2 regions of the Bacillus sp. 0209A genome follow, and region 2 is predicted to be linked to the other one. Evidence: riboswitches for the same ligand, from Rfam matches in the RefSeq annotation. Region 2 holds a riboswitch; the other holds the start of a gene.
What was found. Region 2 has a riboswitch for cyclic di-AMP ahead of ktrA (potassium uptake protein KtrA). Riboswitches for the same ligand answer to the same signal wherever they lie in the genome.
Positions count from the first base shown of each region.

Region 1: another riboswitch for cyclic di-AMP. It lies ahead of V6D44_RS17505 (dicarboxylate/amino acid:cation symporter); the one in region 2 lies ahead of ktrA (potassium uptake protein KtrA).

Region 1 is NZ_JBAIZV010000005.1:112,218-119,875, reverse strand. It holds gene dctS (two-component system sensor histidine kinase DctS) at 1-1,503, shown strand, start outside; gene V6D44_RS17520 (response regulator) at 1,493-2,173, shown strand; gene dctP (C4-dicarboxylate transporter DctP) at 2,293-3,558, shown strand; gene V6D44_RS17510 (AI-2E family transporter) at 3,707-4,759, shown strand; cyclic di-AMP (ydaO/yuaA leader) riboswitch at 4,806-4,938, shown strand; gene V6D44_RS17505 (dicarboxylate/amino acid:cation symporter) at 5,012-6,250, shown strand; gene V6D44_RS17500 (ABC transporter ATP-binding protein) at 6,342-7,268, shown strand; gene V6D44_RS17495 (ABC transporter permease) at 7,261-7,658, shown strand, end outside.
Region 2 is NZ_JBAIZV010000002.1:1,035,093-1,042,750, reverse strand. It holds gene gbsB (choline dehydrogenase) at 1-821, opposite strand, end outside; gene betB (betaine-aldehyde dehydrogenase) at 837-2,309, opposite strand; gene cudC (choline uptake/conversion transcriptional regulator CudC) at 2,508-3,050, shown strand; gene bslA (biofilm surface layer hydrophobin BslA) at 3,257-3,802, shown strand; cyclic di-AMP (ydaO/yuaA leader) riboswitch at 3,951-4,099, shown strand; gene ktrA (potassium uptake protein KtrA) at 4,173-4,841, shown strand; gene V6D44_RS10425 (TrkH family potassium uptake protein) at 4,848-6,185, shown strand; gene V6D44_RS10420 (YiaA/YiaB family inner membrane protein) at 6,222-6,485, opposite strand; gene V6D44_RS10415 (glucosaminidase domain-containing protein) at 6,593-7,441, opposite strand.

The DNA of each region.
Region 1 (7,658 bases), on a different contig from region 2:
CAGCATACAGAGGAGCGGGAGCTGAAAAAACGTTTGATGAATACGGCCCGGACGGTGTCGGAGATGACAGAAGTAAAAGAGGCCTTGGCGCGAAAAAAACAAACAGAAGCTGTTCGCCATGCGGTTGAAGAGATCAGGATGATTAATGAAGCAGACTATATTGTCATCATGGATATGAATCACATCCGCTACACGCATCCTGTCAGTACAAGTATCGGCAAGAAATCCAAGGGTGCAGACGAAGAGGCGGCGTTTGCGGAGCATATTTATTTCTCAGAAGCAAAGGGAGAGATCGGCACGGCGGTCCGCGCTTTTTATCCGGTGAAGGATCACGAGCTGAACCAGATCGGCGTGGTGCTTGTCGGGAAAACACTGCCGGGGATTACCGACATATTGCTTCAGTTAAAACACGATATCACATTCATCGTTGTACTGACACTCGGCTTCGGCCTTGCAGGTTCCTTTCTGCTGGCCCGCCATATCAAAAAACAAATGTTTCAGCTTGAGCCTCATGAGATTGTCCGAATGTATGAAGAACGGACTGCGACGTTTCACTCCATGAACGAAGGCGTGATTGCCATCGACAACCGGCTTATCATTACGATTTTTAATGAAAAAGCGAAACAGATCTTTGAGGTGAAGGGGGATCTGGTCGGAAAGGTGATCTGGGAGGTTCTTAAGGATTCGCGCCTGCCCGAAATCGTGGAGCGGAACAAAGCGGTTTATAATGAAGAAATTCGCGTCAGCGGAAAAGTGATTATGAGCAGCAGAATTCCGATCGTCATGAAGAAAAAAGTCATCGGCGCCGTCGCGATTTTTCAGGACAGAACGGAAGCGGCTAAGATGGCGGAGGAGTTGACCGGCGTCAAAAACTTTGTAGAGGCGCTCCGCGTCCAAAACCATGAGCATATGAATAAGCTGCATACGATCGCCGGCCTCATCCAGCTGGGGAAATCTGAAAAAGCCTTGCAGCTTGCATTCCGGGCGTCAACTGAGCAGGAAAATGTGACTGAATTTCTTCATCGCTCGATTCAAAATGACGCTGCGGCTGGCCTTCTATTAAGTAAAATCAGAAGAGGAAGGGAGCTGGGCATTGCTGTTCATATTGATGAAAACAGCAGCCTTCAGCAATTTCCCGAGCATGTTGATCAGCATGATATCGTTGTGCTTCTTGGCAACCTGATTGAAAATGCCTTCGGTTCATTTGAAACGGTTCAATCTAATGACAAACGGATTGACATCAGCATCGAACAAACGGATGATATCCTGGCAATTTTAATAGAAGATAACGGCTGCGGGATTGAATCGGCATATATGCCGCACCTTTACGACAAAGGATTTACAGTCAATAAAACAGGCGGCACAGGCTATGGCCTGTATCTAGTCAAACAAATAACAGACAAAGGATCGGGCACGGTAGAAGTGGATTCACACGCAGGGCAAGGATCAGCTTTTTCTATCGTTTTTCCAATGAAGGGGGAGGAAGCACAGCATGGCTCTTAAAGAATGGAAGGTTCTGCTCATTGAAGATGATCCGATGGTTCAAGAGGTAAACAAGGATTTCATCACAACTGTCAGCGGCTTTATTGTCTGTGCAACAGCGGGAAACGGAGAAGAAGGCATCAAGCTAATTAAAGAAAAACAGCCCGACCTCGTCATTCTCGATGTGTACATGCCGAAAAAAGACGGGATCAAAACGTTGCAGGAGATCAGAAAGCAAAAGCTTGAAGTGGATATCATTGTCGTTTCCGCTGCAAAAGACAAAGAAACGATCTCCCTTATGCTGCAAAATGGAGCGGCTGACTATATCTTAAAACCATTTAAGCTTGAGCGAATGAGACAGGCACTTGAAAAGTACAAGCAATATAAACAAAAAATAGAAGCGAACGATACGCTGTCCCAGGAACAGCTCGATGCGATCCTGAATATTCCGCAGCAGGCCGTACAGGATCTGCCAAAAGGATTGAATCATTTTACGATGAATGAAGTCACTGCTATTTTGAAGCGGCAAACCGCATCTCTTTCTGCAGAAGAGGTCGCCAAGGCGCTCGGTATCGCCAGAGTGACAGCGAGGCGATACCTTGATTATCTAGAAAAAAACGGAACCATTAAGCTGGACGTTCAATACGGCGGAATCGGCCGTCCTGTCAACCGCTACGTGTTTAAAGGATAAACCTGAGACCAAAAAGACCAAAATGTCCGTTATGATCATAAACTTCCCCACCTTATATGAAAACGCTATCATTCTAGTAAGAAAGACACAAAGGCGAATAGGACAGGGGGATGCAGAATATGAAACTGTTTAAAAATTTAACAGTTCAGGTCATAACTGCGGTCATCATCGGGGTCATTGTCGGGCTGGTCTGGCCTGATATCGGAAAAGAAATGAAACCGCTTGGCGATACATTTATCAACGCTGTTAAAATGGTGATCGCCCCAATCATTTTTTTCACTATCGTTCTCGGGATTGCAAAAATGGGCGATATGAAGAAGGTTGGAAAAGTAGGGGGAAAAGCGTTTATTTATTTCGAGGTTGTCACAACTCTCGCACTCATTATCGGTTTGTTCGTCGTTAATATTATAAAGCCGGGATCGGGGCTTGATTACAGCAAGCTTGAAAAGGGTGATGTATCACAATACACGCAAAATGGCGGTCAGGGAATCGACTGGATTGAATTTGTCACACACATTGTTCCGTCCAACATGGTTGATGCCTTCGCAAAAGGGGACATTTTGCAGGTCTTATTCTTTTCGATTCTTTTCGGAGTCGGTCTTGCGGCATTAGGTGAAAAAGGGAAAAGCGTCATTGATTTCTTCGACAAGATTTCTCACGTCTTTTTCAAAATCATCGGCTATATCATGCGCGCGGCGCCAATCGGGGCATTCGGGGCGATGGCGTATACGATCGGGCACTTCGGTCTCGATTCCATCAAGCCGCTGGCAAGTTTAATGATGTCTGTTTATATTACGATGTTCCTGTTCGTATTTGTAGCTTTAAATATCATCTGCAAGCTTTACGGATTCAGTCTGTGGAATTACCTGCGCTTTATTAAAGATGAGCTTCTGATCGTGCTTGGCACAAGCTCTTCAGAATCGGTGCTTCCGCGTATGATGGATAAAATGGAGCGTTACGGCTGTTCAAAATCCGTTGTCGGGCTTGTCATTCCGACGGGCTATTCATTTAACCTTGACGGCACATCGATTTATTTATCAATGGCGACGGTTTTTCTGGCACAGGTGTTTGGAGTGGACCTCAGCATTGGCCAGCAAATTACAATTATCCTCGTTCTGATGCTGACATCGAAGGGAGCGGCCGGTGTGACGGGAAGCGGATTTATCGTCCTTGCCTCAACACTGTCAGCGCTTCAGGTCATTCCGCTGGAGGGTCTTGCACTCCTGCTTGGGGTTGACCGTTTCATGAGTGAAGGAAGAGCGATTGTGAACCTGATCGGAAACGGAATCGCCACGATCATTGTTGCAAAAAGCGAAAATGAATTCGATGAAGCAAAAAGCATAGAGGCTGTTGAAGACATGAAAAAAATGAAAACAGCAGTTTAAGAAATGAGCGGCTCATCCATGGGGCCGTTTTTTTAATTGTTTAAGAATTATTAAGGTAATGACAGAGACCTCAGCATTTTTTTGTTATATAATTTACAGATGGATACTATATTGAATTAAGGACGTTTGTCCTAACAGGGGTGTATAAATGGCCGCTTTAGTTAAATTTTTTCAGCACCCGGGAGTAAGGCGTTTTTCCGTCTTTGTCGTGTTAACTGGTGTGTTATATCTATTTAAGAGCATGATCAACTTAATCTTGCTTACTTTCATTTTCACCTTTCTAATGGATCGTTTGGAGTTTGTCGTACGGCAGTTCGCAAGTCGATTCTTCCGCGTGAGCCAGCGGGTTGTCATTACGTTTCTTTACGTGTTGCTGGCTGTTTTGCTTACAGTTGGGGGATTTGTTTTTTATCCGATCGTCGCGGCGCAGATTCAGCAGCTGGCTAAGCAGATTAAACATATTGCGTATCACCCGGACACCATCCCTTTCTTTGATGAGATCACCAGTGTTTTCGGAGATATTAATATCAGTTCATATGTCAAAGAGGGTTTCAATGTGGTGTATACGTATCTGGCCGATATCAGCACATTTGGCTTGCAGGTCGTAATGGCGCTCGTTCTCAGCATGTTTTTCTTATTTGAGAAAAAACGGCTTTCAGAATTTATGGGGAAATTTAAAACGAGCAAACTGGCGGTCTTTTATGAGGAAATTGCTTTCTTCGGAAGAAAATTTGCAAGAACGTTCGGAAAAGTGCTTGAGGCTCAATTTATCATTGCGCTCGTCAACTGTGTTCTGACGTTTATCGCGCTTTGGATTATGCATTTCCCGCAGCTGTTTGGGCTTTCTATTATGGTGTTTTTCCTTGGATTAATTCCTGTAGCAGGCGTTGTCATTTCTTTGATTCCGCTCAGTATTATCGCATACAGCACAGGCGGCGGAATGTATGTGCTCTACATTGTGCTTGTCATATTCGCCATACATGCGATCGAAACCTATTTCTTAAATCCGAAGCTGATGTCTGCGAAAACAGAACTGCCGATCTTTTTCACTTTCATAGTACTCATTTTCTCTGAGCACTTTTTAGGCATTTGGGGTTTAATTATCGGGATTCCGATCTTTGTGTTTCTCCTTGATATCCTTGATGTGACCAATAAGGAAGATGGACCCAAAAGATTCCAAGAAAAAAGTAACAAAAAATAGTTTACAAAATTGGTTCTTTTCTGTATAAATAAACTATCATACAATAGTAAGCCACACGCTTAATCCTTTTAACTAAGGAGTGGGGGACCCGATCTTTTGGGGTTAATTTTTCGTCAGAAAAACGGACATCTCTTCGTCCGAACCCGTCAGCTAACCTCATCAGCGTGAAGAGAGAATCCAGTGGTTTGATGTTATAGCCAAAGCCCACGGGAGTCTCTCGCGGGCTTTTTTTCAAAAAAGGGAGGAATGCAGATGAAGCTGGCTACAAAGATAATCATTGCATTGGTGCTGGGTGCGGTGACGGGAATTATTCTTAACCTGACATCACCTGAATTATTTGAAAATTTGAATAAGTTTGTATTCGGTCCGCTTGGTACGATCTTTTTAAACCTTATCAAAATGCTTGTCGTTCCGATTGTCTTTTTCTCACTGACACTGGGAGTAGCTGGACTGGGCGATCCTAAGAAGCTTGGCAGAATCGGTGTAAAGGCGATTTCTTATTTTCTCGTCACAACTGCAGTGGCGATTACCATTGCCATCATTTTAGCTCTTGTCATCAAACCGGGAGAGTTTGGAACATATGATACATCGTCTGCCGAATTCACTGCTGAAAAAGCGCCAAGTATTGCGGACACCCTGTTAAACATTATTCCGACCAATCCTGTTCAAGCGATGACCGAGGGGAATATGCTGCAGATTATCGCTTTTGCCATTTTTGTCGGGCTTGGGATTACAATGCTCGGTAAAAAAGCGGATATGCTTCTCAAAGTTGTTGAGCAAGGAAATGAATTGATGATGTACCTAGTGAATCTGGTCATGAAGTTTGCTCCGTATGGCACATTCGGTTTGATTGCGACAGCCGTGGGAAGCCAAGGGTTCAGTGCAATGAAAGCGATGGGCTTGTACATGCTTGTAGTAACCATTGCATTATTGATACATGCAGTCGTAACCTACGGATCTACGGTAGCGCTTATCGCCAAAAGAAATCCGATTACGTTCTTTAAAGATTTCTCAGAGGTTATGGTCGTCGCGTTCAGTACTTCCAGCAGCAATGCGACTCTGCCGGTTTCCATGGATGTGGCACAGAAAAAACTAAAGGTGCCTGAGCCGATCAGCAGCTTTGTCCAGCCGCTGGGCGCTACAATTAATATGGACGGAACAGCCATCATGCAAGGGGTAGCCACCGTCTTCATTGCCCAGGTATTCGGGCATGATCTGACACTCACGCAGCTGCTGATGGTCGTACTGACGGCTGTATTAGCAAGTATCGGAACCGCGGGTGTTCCGGGAGTCGGTTTGATTATGCTTGCTATGGTGCTTCAATCTGTCGGTCTGCCTGTTGAGGGAATCGGGTTGATCCTTGGAATTGACCGCCTGCTTGATATGCTTCGTACAGTTGTAAATACAACAGGAGACGCGGCCTGCGCTGTCATTGTGACAGAAACAGAGAAGAACAAACAGCCTGAGCAAACGTCGACTCTATCGGTTTAACCAAACATTTGGAAGCAACAAATGCTATAATACAAACAGTGCCTAATTGTTGGGCACTGTTTATTTTTTGCCGAAAAAGGAGGAAGGCTTTATGGCTGAGCCGATTTTACATATTAAAGGCCTCGATAAAAAGATCGGGTCTAAACAGATTTTAAAACAGATCAGCATGGACGTCATGGAGGGAGAAATCATCGGCCTGCTCGGCCCGAATGGTTCAGGGAAAACAACACTCATCCGTATCATCGTCGGGCTGTTAAAACAAAACAGCGGAAGTGTGACAATCAGCGGATTCCAGCATGATACAGAGTTTGAACAAGCGATGGAAGCTGTGGGGGCGATCGTCGAAAACCCAGAGTTCTATCCGTACCTGACAGGCTGGGAAAACCTCAAGCACTTTGCGAATATGCACAAAAAAATAGCGGATGAACGGCTTGATGAAGTGGTGGAACGTGTCGGGCTGACGTCAGCGATTCATGATAAGGTCAAAACCTATTCCCTTGGCATGCGCCAGCGACTTGGCATTGCGCAGGCGATCCTTCACGGGCCGAAGCTTCTTATTTTAGATGAGCCGACAAACGGTCTGGACCCCGCTGGCATGAAGGATTTTCGCGATCATATTAAAGAGCTCGCGGAAAAGGAAGGGACAGCAGTCCTATTCGCCACCCATTTATTGCGCGAGGTTGAAGATCTGTGTGACCGTGTCATTATTATTCAAAAAGGCGAGATCAAAGCGGAAGTCAGCTTATATGGAACAGATCAAACAACAGAAAAAGCAATCATTGAAGTGCAGCCGGAAGAAAAAGCACTCAATTGGCTGACAAGCAATCAATATCAAGCTGAGCGGCAAGACGGGGCGATTGTTGTTGAGGTAGCAAAAGAAAACATTCCGGAGCTGAACCGCTCACTTGTCGGACAAGGCCTGGATGTATTTTCCGTTATGCCTTACACGCAATCACTGGAAGATGAATTCATAAAAGCGACAACTGTCCATCAAGAGGAGGGAGAAGAGCTTGTCTAAATTAGTTTGGAATGAACATATGAAACTTTTTAATCGGAAGGTCACATTGATATCTCTTATCTTGATGGCGGTCTTTCAATTTTTCATGGCTTTGATCATTAAACGGATTGTCATCAGTGCCGGGACAGATGAAAACTTCATCGGCTATTTTTCGTATACACCGAGCCTGAACATCCTGCTGCAGGCGTTAACGATCGTGATTGCAGCGACAATTGTTTCGATGGAGTTTGATAAAAAGACGATCAAATTTCTGCTCATTCGTCCGGTTAAACGTCAAAAGGTTTTTTGGTCAAAATTAATCACAATTGTGATGGCCAGCTTTTATTTGTATTTGGCATACTACATTCTGGCATTATTATTCGGTCTTATCTTTTTTGGCACATCCGTGAC
Region 2 (7,658 bases):
GCGCCCGCTGATTCACTGCCGTAAGAAAGACCTGCAAGCATCGCAGCCTGCGCCATTCCGTATCTTGCTTCCAGATCCTCTCCGTCAGCAAATGCTCTTTTAATGTAATGAGCGGCATATTCAATCGCCATTAAGGCAACTGCATCCGTGATTGGCTGAGCAAATTTCATTGTATAGCACTCAATGGCATGAGCAAGCGCATCAATTCCCGTCATGGCTGTTACATGCGGAGGCATTGAAATATGAAGCTCAGGATCAATAATGGTCAGGTGCGCTGCGATCAGCGGACCGCCCGTGTTGAACTTGAATTCTCTTTCTTCATCCGTGATAACAGCCCATTGAGTTACTTCTGAACCTGTTCCGGCTGTTGTTGGAATTGTTGTCAGCGGAGGGATCCGGTTTTCCAGCGGTTTTTTTCCATCTGCCGCTTCATAATCAAGTACGCTTCCTTCGTGTGTTGCTTCTACTCCAATTGCTTTCGCTGTGTCCATGGAGCTTCCGCCTCCGACTGCCACTAAACCATTACAGTTCTCTTTTTTGTATAGCTCAGACCCTTCATTCACAAGACGGACAGGCGGGTTTGGCTCTACTTTATTAAAGAGCACAACTTCAATGCCCGCTCCTTTTAGTGATTCGATTACAGGGTCAACGACGCCGGCTTTATAAATCCCAGGGTCTGTGACAAGGAGTGCTTTCGAAACGCCCAGCGCAGCTATTTCTTCTCCCGTATGCTTGACGGCTCCGATTCCGTGCTTAATCACAGTCGGAATTTCAAATGTGTGGAATTTGTGCATGCTTTCTACTTTCATATTTAATGTCATTATAATCTCTCCCTCTTATGAATTGAACCAATTAACCGCTGCCGGTTTTGTATTGCGATACACATGTTTGACTTCTGTATATTCTTCAAGGCCTATTTTTCCAAGCTCGCGTCCGAATCCGGACTGCTTATAGCCGCCCCATGGCGCCTGCGCAAAATACGGATGGAAATCGTTAATCCAAACCGTTCCCATTCTCAAACGGGCTGCTACGCGTTCACACTTTTCAATATCTTTAGACCATACCGCTCCGGCCAAGCCATAGATGGTATCATTCGCAAGCGCGATTACCTCATCTTCCGAGCTGAAGGTTTCGACGGTCAATACAGGACCGAATACCTCTTCCTGAACTATTCTCATATCCGATTTACAGTTTGAGAAAATAGTAGGTTCATAGAAAAAGCCGTTTTGCAGCGCAGGGTCTTCCGGACGTTTGCCGCCTGTCTCGAGCTTCGCGCCTTCTTCTATTCCGATCTCTACATATTTTTCTACCTTTGCCCTATGCTCTGCAGAAATAAGCGGACCGCTTTGTGTCTCTGCGTCAAAACCATTTCCGAGTTTTATGCGTTTTGCCCGTTTGACAAGCTCTGCTAAAAATTGATCGTAAATAGCATCTTCAACAAGCAAGCGGGAACCGGCGGAGCATACTTGGCCGGCATGGAAAAATACAGCGTTTAATGCCTGATCGACCGCAACTTCTAAATCTGCGTCCTTGAAAACGATATTTGGATTTTTCCCGCCCAATTCAAGTGCGATTTTTTTGACGTTTCCGCTTGCCGCCCGCATGATTTTTTTGCCTGTTTCGATTCCCCCTGTAAACGAAACCAAATCGACGTCTTTGTTTGCGGCAAGCTCGTCGCCCACTGTTGCTCCCGGTCCAAGGACGAGATTTGCGACACCTTTTGGAACACCCGCTTCTTCCATCAGCTTGAACACTTTGATTGTCGTTAGCGGCGTGATCTCACTCGGCTTCATGACGATCGTATTTCCTGCAGCCAGTGCAGGCGCGATTTTCCAGCTCGCTTGCAGGAGCGGATAATTCCATGGAGTAATCTGGCCGCAAACCCCGATTGGCTCTCTGATGATTTTGCTCTCTGAATCAGGGATCGGAGAAGAAATGATCTCTCCGCCATCTTTGTCTGCCAATCCGGCGTAATATTGAAATACATTGGCGATATCGTCCATATCGGCCTTACTTTCTTCGAGTGTTTTTCCTGTATCAAGAGATTCAAGTTCAGCCAGCTCATCAAGATCACGTCTAATTAATTCCGCAATTTTCAGAACAATTTTCCCGCGTTCAAGCCCGGATAGAGATGACCATTCTCCTTTGTCAAAGGCTCTTCGCGCGGCTTCGATCGCCTTGATGGCGTCCTCTCGCCCTCCCTCGCTTACGGTTGCAATTTCTTCTTGATTAAATGGGTTGATAATGTTGCGGATCTGCTCTTTTTCGGCGCTGATCCATTCACCGTCAATGTATAATGTTTGACTCATATAAGCCTCCTTGACGTAAATAAAGTTTGTTAAATAAAAATTTAATGTTTTTAACAACCTTAATCTAACATATGGTTTTTAAACTGTCAAAGCCCCATTTTGATTTTTCTTTTTGACTTTTCTTTATGTTTCGTTAAGATAAAGAACATAAAGAAATAACTTAACGAATTTAATTCTCTAAAGGAAAAGAGGGTCAGTATGGATGAAAATCCAGAATTTGCAGTTATAGAACAGGCTCGGGATCTTGTTATCGACTCCATTGCTGAAACGATGGATCTTTACGGAATTACCCGCAGTGTCGGGATTTTATATGGGACGATGTATATGCGGGATGAGATGACGCTTGACGAAATGCGTGAGGAATTGCAAATGAGCAAGCCAAGCATGAGCACAGGTGTCAAAAAACTTCAGGACTTAAATGTGGTGAAAAAAACTTTTCACCGGGGCATCCGCAAGCATACATTTGTAGCTGAAAAAGATTTTTTCAAATTTTTCACGAATTTCTTTCCGCCTAAATGGGAGCGGGAAGTTCAAGTAAATGTAGCAGCGATTGAGGAAGCCCAGGCTGATTTACAAGAGGTTTTAAACAAGGAAGGCCTCAATGAAGACCTCAAAAATGAAGCGCTGCAGCTTTACGAGCAGCTGGAAAGCTCTAGAGCCTACTATGATTGGCTGAAACGGCTTGCTGAATCGGTGCAGAGCGGGGAAATTTTTAAGTTTATACCAATCGAAAGAAAGTAAAGAAGAAAACGCCTGGGAAACCGGGCGTTTTTCTGTTCGTTTGTATGTAATTACTACAAATTTGAAAAATACGGGAAAAACACCCCATTTACTTCCAAAATATTTGATGTTAATTTTATGTAGGTAAAATTTGTATTTGGCCATTCAGTGGAGGTGAAAAGCGGGCAGGCCTGTATATTTTATAACTTTTAAGGGGGAATTTTATTATGAAACGTAAATTATTATCTTCTTTGGCAATTGGTGCATTAAGTCTCGGTTTACTCGTTTCTGCACCTACAGCTTCTTTCGCGGCTGAATCTAAATCAACTTCCGCTCATACTGAGTCTACTATGAGAACACAGTCAACAGCTTCATTATTTGCAACAATCACAGGGACCAGCAAAACGGAATGGTCTTTCTCCGATATCGAATTGACATACCGTCCAAATACGCTTCTCAGCCTTGGCGTTATGGAATTTACATTGCCAAGCGGATTTACTGCAAATACAAAAGACACAATGAACGGGCGTGCGTTGCGTGAAACACAGATCCTTAATAACGGGAAAACAGTTAGAATTCCTCTGGCACTTGATTTGTTAGGAGCTGGCGAATTCAAATTAAAACTGAATAACAAAACTCTTCCTGCCGCTGGTACATATACTTTCCGTGCGGAGAATAAATCATTGAGCATCGGAAATAAATTTTATGCAGAAGCCAGTATTGACGTTGCTAAGCGCAGCACTCCTCCGACTCAGCCATGCGGCTGCAACTAAACATAAAGACCGGTTAACGCCGGTCTTTTTTTTGTGTTTTGACCTCCCCTTTACCCTCTATTTCCAATTATCTTTTTTCTTGATAAAAATTTAAATTGACAAACTCTAGAAACAGGAGTAAATTCTTGAGTGTTCAATTTCATAGAAGTCTCTTTTACCGCTTAATCAAACACGAACGGGGGAACCAACGATTGGCTGTTTTATTCACAGCCTAGGGGTGAATCTTACTTAGTAAGAGGGGGTACTCTGAATCCCTAATCCGACAGCTAACCTCGTAGGCGTATCCAGAGAGGAGGTCTATTAACGGCCATTCTTCGAGATGGTCTTTTTTGCTTCAAAAACGTTAATTTTACTAAGGGAGTTATGAACATTGGGAAAAATAAAAAATAAGCAATTTGCCGTGATTGGGCTGGGCCGGTTTGGCGGAAGCATTTGCAAAGAGCTGCACAGAATGGGGCATGAGGTCCTTGCAATTGATATCAACGAAGAAAAGGTAAATGCATACGCTTCTTACGCAACTCATGCGGTGATTGCCAACGCCACCGAAGAAAACGAATTGCTATCGTTAGGAATACGCAATTTTGAATATGTGGTTGTTGCGATCGGAGCGAATATTCAAGCAAGTACCCTGACCACCTTATTATTAAAGGAATTTGACATCCCGAATATTTGGGTCAAAGCTCAAAACCATTATCACCATAAGGTGCTTGAAAAAATCGGCGCTGACCGTATCATTCACCCTGAAAAGGACATGGGCGTCAAGATCGCACAAAGCCTTTCTGATGAGAACGTTTTAAATTACATTGATTTATCTGATGAGTACAGTATTGTCGAGCTGCTGGCAACACGCAAGCTTGATTCAAAATCAATTACTGATCTGAATGTAAGAGCGAAGTACGGCTGTACAATCCTTGCCATTAAACACCATGGAGATATCCGGCTTTCTCCAGCACCTGGAGACATCATTCACGAACAAGATTGCCTGGTGATCATGGGGCACAAAAAGGATATTAGACGTTTTGAAAACGAAGGGATGTAGACAAAGGTGACACTTCAAAAGGATAAAGTAATCAAATGGGTTCGTTTTACACCACCTCAAGTGCTTGCAATTGGTTTTTTTCTGACCATTATCAGCGGGGCTGTGCTGTTAAAGCTCCCGATTTCTGCAGCGAAGCCATTGTCATGGATCGATGCCCTTTTTACTGCAGCTTCCGCGACAACTGTAACAGGGCTTGCAGTTGTCGATACCGGTACAGAATTTACACTTTTCGGGCAAACTGTCATCATGGCCCTGATTCAGATCGGCGGGCTTGGATTTATGACTTTTGCTGTTTTGATCGTCATGATATTAGGAAAGAAAATCGGATTAAAAGAACGAATGCTGGTTCAGGAAGCCTTAAACCAGCCGACAATCGGCGGTGTCGTAGGTCTTGTCAAGGTTCTGTTCCTGTTTTCGATCAGTATTGAGCTGATAGCAGCTCTTATCTTATCCATCCGGTTTGTGCCCCAGTATGGCTGGGCATTCGGCTTGTTTGCCAGTCTGTTTCATGCAATATCTGCTTTTAACAATGCCGGGTTTTCGTTGTGGCCGGATAACTTGATGAGCTTCGTTGGAGATCCTACAATTAACATAGTAATTACTTGCTTGTTTATTACAGGAGGGATCGGATTTACAGTTCTGTTTGACATCATGAAAAACCGGCGATTTAAAGCCTTTTCCTTACATACGAAGCTCATGCTTACAGGTACATTGATTCTGAATGCAGTTGCTATGCTGGTGATTTTCACTTTAGAGTATAGCAACCCCGGCACGCTCGGCCACCTGCATATAGGAGATAAACTGTGGGCTTCCTATTTTCAGGCTGTAACGCCGAGAACCGCAGGCTTCAATTCCCTCGATATTGGGAGTATGAGAGAAGGAACGATTGTATTTACGTTATTATTGATGTTTATCGGAGCAGGCAGCGCTTCAACAGCGAGCGGTATTAAACTGACCACGTTCATCGTGATTTTAATGTCTGTTATCGCTTATCTGCGAGGAAAAAAAGAAACGGTTATTTTCCGCCGCTCCATCAAATACCCGATTATCATAAAAGCTCTAGCTGTCAGCGTCACCGGCTTGTTCATTGTGTTTTTAGGGATTTTCGCCCTAACGATTACAGAACAGGCTCCGTTTATTCAAATTGTGTTTGAAACCTTTTCTGCATTCGGTACTGTCGGTCTATCAATGGGATTGACTCCCGAACTCACAGAAGCGGGAAAATGTATCATTATTGTCATCATGTTCATCGGAAGAATTGGTCCTCTGACGTTCGTGTTTTCATTCGCGAAAACAGAGAAATCAAATATTCGTTATCCTGATGGTGAGGTGTTTACGGGGTGATAGCAAAAAATCCGGCGTGCAGGCGCCGGATTTTTTTTATGATTCGATATGAGATTGATTATGTCTTTTTTCCTGCTCCGCGATGATTTCGTTATCTTCTGCGTTATCACGGGTCACTTTTTGTGTAAGAATCGCACCGACCGCTACAAGTATCATAACGGCAATATAATAGCCTTTTTCATTGAGTTCCAGATTATCAGCATTATAGAGTCCGACACTAAACAAAAATACTCCCGCAAAAAAAGTGAAATAAGCTAATACTGTAAAAGCAACCGTGTTTCTCCGTCTATATTTCTGCATCTTTGTTCCTCCTGAAAACATAGTCAATAAGTGATAACTTCCGTGGAATATTATACCTCAAATTCCCCTGAATGGAACATAGAAATAAAAATACCAGTAAAAACAGCTTAGGTTGCTTCCTTTATTTCAACAGCTGAATCGTCAATCCAGCCGATGAGCTTATCATTGATTTGAAATTGGTACCATACGGACTGGCCCTTCTGCTTTTTAGATACTACCTTTATGTCCTTTCCGATGTAAGATTGGGCAGAGGTAAGTCTTATGGACTGCTCATCAGTAGAAGGCTTGGACCATACGTCTTGAACGGCACTGTCTTTAATGGAGCCGATGAAATCCACAGATTTCAAGGATGGATTGACCTCATCGTACGCATCTAAATCATATTTTTCCACAATAGCGCTGAGTTTGTCAGCGTAATCAGGATCTGTAGCATATCCTGCTGTTTGCAAGGCGGTTGCCGCTTCCTTATAATCCCCAGCATCAAGCACCGGTTTATACTTCTTTTTATTCCATGATGTGCCGCGGACAAACAATTGGGCATGGTCATCCATAGATTCAAAAAACGTGCTGTATTTGCGAAACTTTGCGCGAATGGTTTTTCTTTCCCCTTTTTCAAATTCATCCGTTTCCATCGTGACGTGATGGCCTTTATAATTTCCTTTTACACCAAAAAGGTTATTGGCCTGAGCAGCAAGCTCGCTGTTCCCCCAGTCAGATTCGAGAATGGCCTGAGCGATCGTGATGCTGGGGAGGACATGATATTTCTCATACAGAATTTGTGCATGCCCGGACAGGCTGTCAATAAATACTTGCTGTTCATCAATTTCTTCGGGTTCTTTGGATGTTTCAATCGGCTTTGATAAAGTTGTGGCTAAAACAAAAAAGGCTAACGGAATCGATACAATGAAAAATAGTGTAATCAAGAGTCTGCGTTTTTTCAGTTTTTTACGGGCCATGAATACCTTCCTTCGAGTTAAAAGATTACGAATGTAAAAGAATCTACCTTTTAGAATTTTACTTTGACTTCTAATATTTTTCAATTCTTTAGGCAGAAAGTTGGGAAAAGATTGCAAACAAAAAACCTTTTCACTAGAAATGGTTCAGATTGTTGACAAAATCCTTGAAGTCTAGGAAGGACGACATTGGAGCCGACTTCCGCAGAATACGGTGACA